One region of the Glutamicibacter sp. AOP38-B1-38 genome, then DNA from elsewhere that is predicted to be linked to it. Evidence: predicted binding sites of a transcription regulator. Region 1 holds the regulator's gene; each other region holds the start of a gene.
What was found. Region 1 encodes LexA, which represses DNA repair genes until DNA is damaged. Its sites were predicted from a motif close to TCGAACANNTGTTCGA; they were not measured.
Positions count from the first base shown of each region.

Region 2: a site for LexA is predicted at 1,317-1,332, ahead of ACT3TP_RS13560 (LexA family protein). Genes of this name have one in related genera too.
Region 3: a site for LexA is predicted at 1,068-1,083, ahead of uvrA (excinuclease ABC subunit UvrA). Genes of this name have one in related genera too.

Region 1 covers NZ_JBQSWU010000013.1:77,725-79,993, reverse strand. The annotation lists gene ACT3TP_RS09550 (LysM peptidoglycan-binding domain-containing protein) at 14-367, opposite strand; gene lexA (transcriptional repressor LexA) at 625-1,341, shown strand; gene ACT3TP_RS09540 (glycoside hydrolase family 76 protein) at 1,404-2,269, opposite strand, start outside.
Region 2 covers NZ_JBQSWU010000023.1:6,285-8,553, forward strand. The annotation lists gene ACT3TP_RS13555 (DUF4062 domain-containing protein) at 1-395, shown strand, start outside; gene ACT3TP_RS13560 (LexA family protein) at 852-1,280, opposite strand; gene ACT3TP_RS13565 (Eco57I restriction-modification methylase domain-containing protein) at 1,524-2,269, opposite strand, start outside.
Region 3 covers NZ_JBQSWU010000015.1:49,608-51,876, reverse strand. The annotation lists gene uvrA (excinuclease ABC subunit UvrA) at 1-1,054, opposite strand, end outside; gene ACT3TP_RS10470 (SDR family NAD(P)-dependent oxidoreductase) at 1,440-2,269, shown strand, end outside.

The DNA.
Region 1 (2,269 bases):
GGTGAGCTGGCACCTAGTTTGAAAGTACGGGGATATCCAAAGTGTCCCCGACGTACAGCACACCAGCATCGATGGAGTTCAATTCCTCAATGTGGTTCATCGCCGCGTTGACTTCGTAGCCTGCAGCGTACTCGCTGGCCAGCCCCCATAGAGTGTCACCGGGAATCACGGTGACCTCCACAGTCGCCGGGCCGCTGGGCAGGTCCGTGGATGCTTGGGCGCTGCTGGTGAACATGGTGAACATGAACGCCGCGGCGATCGTGAGCAGGAAGACCGGTATGCCTACCAGTACTGCCCAACCCCGACGGTTGATGCGGATCCTCATTGGTCTTTTGCTCTGCTGTGGGTGAAGTGCCAGAGTTGCCACGACTTTTTCTCCTCAACGGTTACGTGTGATGCGAACCAATATTCGAATGCAATCTTCGAACACCTGTTCGATACTAGTACATCTTTTCTAACAGAGCCAGATCGAACTTGTCCAGATGTTTTCGAACAAATCTTTGAAAGAAGCCCTGTGATCAACTAAGATTTCGAAGTAGTCGATCAATGAATACATCACAACATTGGGCACCGACAGTTTGTAGCTTCGAACTGAGGACCGAATGCAAGGGAAGGCAAAAATACATGTCAGCATCACAGCGCACTCCCCGGTCGAACGCCCGTTCGCTGACGATACGTCAGAAAAAGATCCTCGAAACCATCCAGCGTGCGATCGGCAAGAATGGCTATCCGCCGTCGATGCGTGAGATTGGCGACTCGGTCGGGCTCAAAAGCCTTTCGAGCGTGACTCACCAGCTCGGTCAGCTCGAAAAGCTTGGGTACATTCGTCGCGACCCGAGGCGTCCTCGAGCCATGGAGATTTTGCTTCCGTTGCAGCTTGCGGAGGACGGCGAGGGAAGCAGCGAGCCGCAGAGCGCGCCGGAACCCGTTGAGGACACGAAGGTCATCGAGCTGAGCTCCTCGGCGGATACCACGATGGTTCCCTTGGTCGGACGCATCGCCGCCGGTGGACCAATTTTGGCGGAGCAAACCGTCGAAGACGTCTTTTCCCTACCACGCCAGCTGGTTGGCCACGGCGAGCTGTTCATGCTCAAGGTGTCGGGCGATTCGATGGTGGATGCGGCAATTTGCGATGGCGACTGGGTGGTCGTCCGTCGCCAGCAGACCGCGGAGAACGGCGATATTGTGGCCGCATTGCTTGACGAGGAAGCCACGGTGAAGACCTTCCGTCAGCGCGATGGCCACACCTGGTTGCTGCCACAGAATTCACGTTACGAGCCGATTCTCGGCGACGCTGCCACGGTGATGGGACGCGTCGTGTCGGTGATGCGCTCGCTGTAGCGGGCAAGTCTGTTCCAACGAGCCATTCGGCCTCACCCATTCTCGGTGAGACCGGATGGCTTTTATTTTGCGTCGAGCTGGCTCGGCGGCAGGCTCACGCGCCCGGCCGCCTGGAGGATCGTCCAGCGTTGGGTGGCCGCAGAAAGCTCCGTCTCGACCCGGTCCGCGAGCTGGCTCGCCGTGTCGCAGACCAATCGCGCGGCGGTGCGCCGGGTCGCGGCGGGCAGGCGTTCATCGTTCGCGGCGAGCGCCAGGTAGCGGCAGAGGATTCCAGTGAACAGATTGCCGTCTCCACCGGATTCCAGGCGCAGGCCCTGTGTCGCAGTGGCGAGCCGATCGTTGATCGCCTGGATCAGCGAGACAGCTTGCGCCAGATGCTCCGCGGACCCGGTGGCCAGCAATGCACCGAGCACGGTGCCCTGGTTGTAGGTGTAGATCGCTTCCTCGGTGCGCGGGCCGCCGGCGGTCAGGCGGATGCCGTCGAGGTAGAGCCCGGAAGGTGTGCTGTAAAGCTCGCGGCGCAGCCAGTCCAGCAGCCCCGTGGCGGTGCCTAAATCCGCGATGCGTGCGAAATACAGGGCCGCCGGGGCGTTGGTGGGCGTGTTCTTGAAGTCGCGTTTGCGCGACCAGTAAAGCCCGCCGCCGAGCTTCTCGTCTTGGCCGCGCACCAGCTGTCGACCCAGTGCACGCATGGCTAGGGTGGCGAGCAGCGCCGGGCGGGCGGTGAGCTGCTGGCTCAGCCCATTGAGCCGTTGGCTGGCAAGCAGCAACCAGGCCATGTCGTCGTAGAAGTAATTCGGGAAGCGGCCGAAATTGCGCAGCAGGATGCCGCGCAGCAGCTGTTTGGCCCGCCGCCAGTGCCTCTGGGCCGCGCACCGGTGACCGGAGTGCAGCTCATGGAAGGCCGCGTCGAGGATCGCGTCGAGAT
Region 2 (2,269 bases), on a different contig from region 1:
ACTCAGTGAAGCTGTCTTGGATCTTCGAAAGCGGCAGTCCTTACAATCGTAAACGCGTGAACCAAAGCAGCACTTACACCTGGGACGACTTCATCAAGGCCATAGGACCGCACATGGTAGATGAAGCCTCAGAGACTCAGCTTCGAAATGCGATCAATAAATACGTTGCTCAGGACGTATACAAGAAGAACACCAAGTGGCCCACTGAATTAGACCCTTCGCTCGAACTTTCAGCGGCAACTTGGGGAATAGTTTTGACGCAACTACGTGCGTTGAAGATCGTTGCGGTTGGCACAAAAAAACGAAGTACCACGGACAAAGACACCTACTTGAGGCTCACGAAGGCAGGCGACGACTACCTCGTTGCTCTTCATGCCATCAAACGGCAGCAATGAAACAACGCATAGAAACTTAGGCGCAACGCGCGAGATAAACTTCGGTCGTCCCGCCTGGACAGCAGAATACCCGATCATAACTTGCTGGAGTTAGACATTTTTCTCCCCTAACCATGCAATATTAGTGGGCTGCTGGACAGCAACAGACGAGCTCTGGCCAGATCCTCTATTTGTACGCTCGCGCATGTTCCAGGGATGCCTGCGCATTGCGGAACTCCTCCGATTTTGCCCCCAATTGTGGCTACGCAGACATCGAACGCTTACTGGTTGTTGAGGTTTTTGACATACGGGCTCGTTTACCTACCAACCTCGTTTGTCACCGCACTCCGACCGAGACACTTCGATGTGATCAATTCCCCCTAATTCAATCCGAGTGACAATTCGGTCATTGGGTGACCCAGCAACATGCTTCAGTTAAGTGAATGTTCACGTCCATGTGCGCGATGTACTCCTGGTTCAGTTCGGCAGAGGAGCCTCGAGGTGGTGGAGGCATGTGGTGGCCACACCCCATATCCGAAAATCCGATAATTCGGCGACCGGCAGGTCAGGGTAGTTCGGATTCTCCGCTTTCAACACCACGCCTCGTGGTGTTGTGATCAGGCGCTTGACGGTCATTTCTCTGTCGGTGACCGCGATGACCGCATACCCGTCCTTAGGTTGCATGGAGCGGTCTACGATCAGTTCATCCCCGTCGCTGATGCCGGCGCCTTGCATGGAATCGCCGGAGACTCGCACGATGAAGGTGGAGATCTGGTAGCGGATCAGTATCTCGGATTGGTCGATTTTCGCGTCTGAGTACTCCTGGGCGGGGGAGGGGAATCCGGCCGGGACGCGGTCCAGTGCCACCTCGATCACGCGCTGCGGCGGTGAGGTCAGCGCGCACACTTGTATTCGATTAACTTTCAGTACTACACTTTTTCTAAGAATATTTATTCTAATACTTGAGTGTAGAGCTGTCGGCTGAGGGTTTGTTTTTGATGCCACACCGGGCAAAGAGGTGGGATGGTTATTCGACAGTATTTTGCACTTTTTGGAAACTGCGCGGACTAAATGTCTGAAACATCCATACAGGAGTTCGAATTCAACAGGCGCCTGTTGCTGATACTGGAAGGTATATTCCAATTACCCTCAGGAGTAGAACTTCGATTGGGTGCGTTGCAGCCGTCTATCCATTAGCACGTGCCGAGCCTCGTTTAAGACGCTCATTACCTGTTGGTCAAGCTCCGGAATGAGTCGAGTGAGGAGCGCGTCAGTTGCTTCGACAAGAGATTCTGGATCTTTGGAAGTTCTGGATATCTCATCGAGTTTCATGAGCTCGGATGCAGCTCCAGGGACGACAGGAACCTTCAGCGAGTTAACTTCGCTAGGAACGAGTTCGAGCACACCTCCGCCAAAGCTCCGCCCTTCGACTTCGGCAGAAAGCATTGTAAGCGAGTTATGGAATGTTGCAGTGAAATCATCTGCACTAATAGCAGAGCCCGCAAGAATTTGACCTTTGTAAATCGTATCGGTCGTCACTACTCTTGCGTGGTTGGAAATTACTCGTGGGAACCTGTTCGAGCGTTTGGAAAGTAGCAGGTCGCCAGAGGGGACGACAGGTACGCGGTACCACGGCGTGCGTACACGACACTTGAAGCGTTGATCGATTTCTTGGCGGGTTCCTTCTTCTAAATAGAGCTTCGCGAGCTGGTGGTCCTCAGGCGAGGATTTTGTGGCAGCGAAGCTTAAAAGCCAAGAAGGGTGGCCGGCATCGGATAGCGCTTTTTGCTCTTCGCCGGTGAAGATAAGACCTTCTGCATGTCGCGAGCGAGGGAGCAATGGAATCGCCCATTCCTCAAGGTTATATGCGACGATTTGCGAAGAATCTACGCAGA
Region 3 (2,269 bases), on a different contig from region 1:
TGTCCATGCCGAAGCCCAGCTCCTTGCCGAGCCCCTCGATCAACCGGTTCCAGTATTCGGTGGTCGCCTTGCCCAAGGACCACGGCGCGATGGCCCCGTCGGCCAGCTTGACCTCGGCATCCGGGACGATCAGGTGCTCATCGACTTCAAGCTTGGTGCCGATGCCGCTGCAGGCGGAACAGGCGCCGAAGGGGTTATTGAAGGAGAAGGTCCGGGGTTCGATCTCATCGATGGCCAGCGGGTGCTCGTTCGGGCAGGCGAGGTTCTCGGAGAACGCACGGACGCGCTTCGGGTCATCCTCCGCCAGATCCACGAAGTCCACCAGCACGCGGCCATCGGCCAGAGTCAGTGCGGTTTCCACCGAGTCGGTCAGCCGCTGGTGCACCGTGTCGTTTATGGCGAGGCGGTCAACGACCACCTCGATGGTGTGCTTGACCTGCTTGGCCAGCTTGGGCGGCTCGGTCAGCTGAATGGTCTTGCCGTCGACCCTGGCACGGGAGAATCCCTTGGAGGAGAGCTCGGCGAACAAGTCAACGAACTCGCCCTTGCGGGCGCGCACCACCGGGGCCAGCACCTGGAAGCGGGTCTTCTCCGGCATTTCCAGCAGCTGGTCGACGATCTGCTGCGGCGACTGCTTCGAAATGGGCTCCCCGCATTCGGGGCAGTGCGGGCGTCCTACACGGGCCCAAAGCAGGCGCATGTAGTCATACACCTCGGTGATGGTGCCCACGGTGGACCGCGGGTTGCGGCTCGTGGACTTCTGGTCGATCGACACAGCCGGGGAAAGCCCCTCGATGAAGTCCACATCCGGCTTGTCGACCTGGCCCAGGAACATCCGTGCATAGGCGGACAGGGATTCGACGTAGCGGCGCTGGCCCTCGGCGAAAATCGTGTCGAAGGCCAGCGATGACTTGCCGGAGCCGGACAAGCCGGTAAAGACGATCATCGCGTCGCGCGGAAGATCCACATCTACGTTCTTCAGGTTGTGCTCGCGCGCACCCTTGACGATCAGACGGGACAAATCCAGTTTTTTGCTTTCTGCAGTAATAGCCACGAAGCAATACTAATCGAAAACTACTTCGAATAAACGTGGTGCTTGGCACAAATGCGCGTTACTTTCGCGCAGGGCGATATCCCGGGCATTTCCAGCCCTGAAGATTTGCTGGTCGGCGGCCGTTTGGGGCCTCAAACGGATCGAGCAGGAGAAACCAGACGATTAGGCACCAGCGTCGGCAGCGTTCATCCACTTGGCATGTCCCCATAAAATTTTCTTGACGAGCCTTGCTGCTTGCGCGTCTGGGCGAGGTGCTCCAGCCCGGCCACGGAACCCTTGGCCTTCAACTAAATACGGCCACCGGCGTCCGCTGGGATGACTTGCCAGTTCGCTCGGATAATGGGAGGCTGAGCTCCCGCGCCGGCATTGAGGAAATGTATCCACCATGAGCAAAACCATTATCATCACCGGCGGCAGCGACGGCATCGGTGCGGCCGCCGCGCGCACGCTGGTTGGCCGTGGCCATCGCGTCGTCATCGTCGGGCGCTCGGAGGGCAAAACCAAAAGCATCGCCGCAGAGCTGTCTGTGCCTTACTATGTCGCGGATTTCGCGGAGCTGAACCAAGTCAGAAAGCTGGCAGATGATCTGCTGAAGGCATACCCGGAAATCAACGTGCTCGCGAATAACGCAGGCGGGATCATGGGTAAGCGAACCCAAACCGTTGATGGGCATGAAACCACTTTCCAGGTCAACCACCTTGCTCCGTTCCTGCTCACCAGCTTGCTCATGCCAGCGCTATTTGCCGGCAAGGCAACGATTATCCAGACAGCCAGTGCGGCCGCTCGGATCTTCGGGCGGATGGATATCGAAGACCTGCAGAATACCGTGGGCTACGCCCCGCAGAAAGCCTATGGCAACGCGAAACTCGCTAACATCCTCTTCACTCAGGAATTGCAGCACCGGTTCGGACCACGAGGCGTCGCTGCCGTTGCTTTCCATCCGGGTATCGTCGCCAGCAGCTTTGCCAGCGAAACTACGCATTTCATGCGGCGCATTTACCACGGGCCACTCAAACGACTATTTACGGTCACTCCCGAAAAAGGGTCAGATCAGCTTGTTTGGCTCGCGGAAGGGACTCCTGGAACGACTTTCCTGCCGGGTTCCTACTATGAATCCCGCAGGATAGCGACAAGGGTAAGTGCCGAAATGCACAACCCGAAGTTCGCAGAACAGCTCTGGAAGAAGTCGGCTTCACTGCTCCGAACCGCCAACTG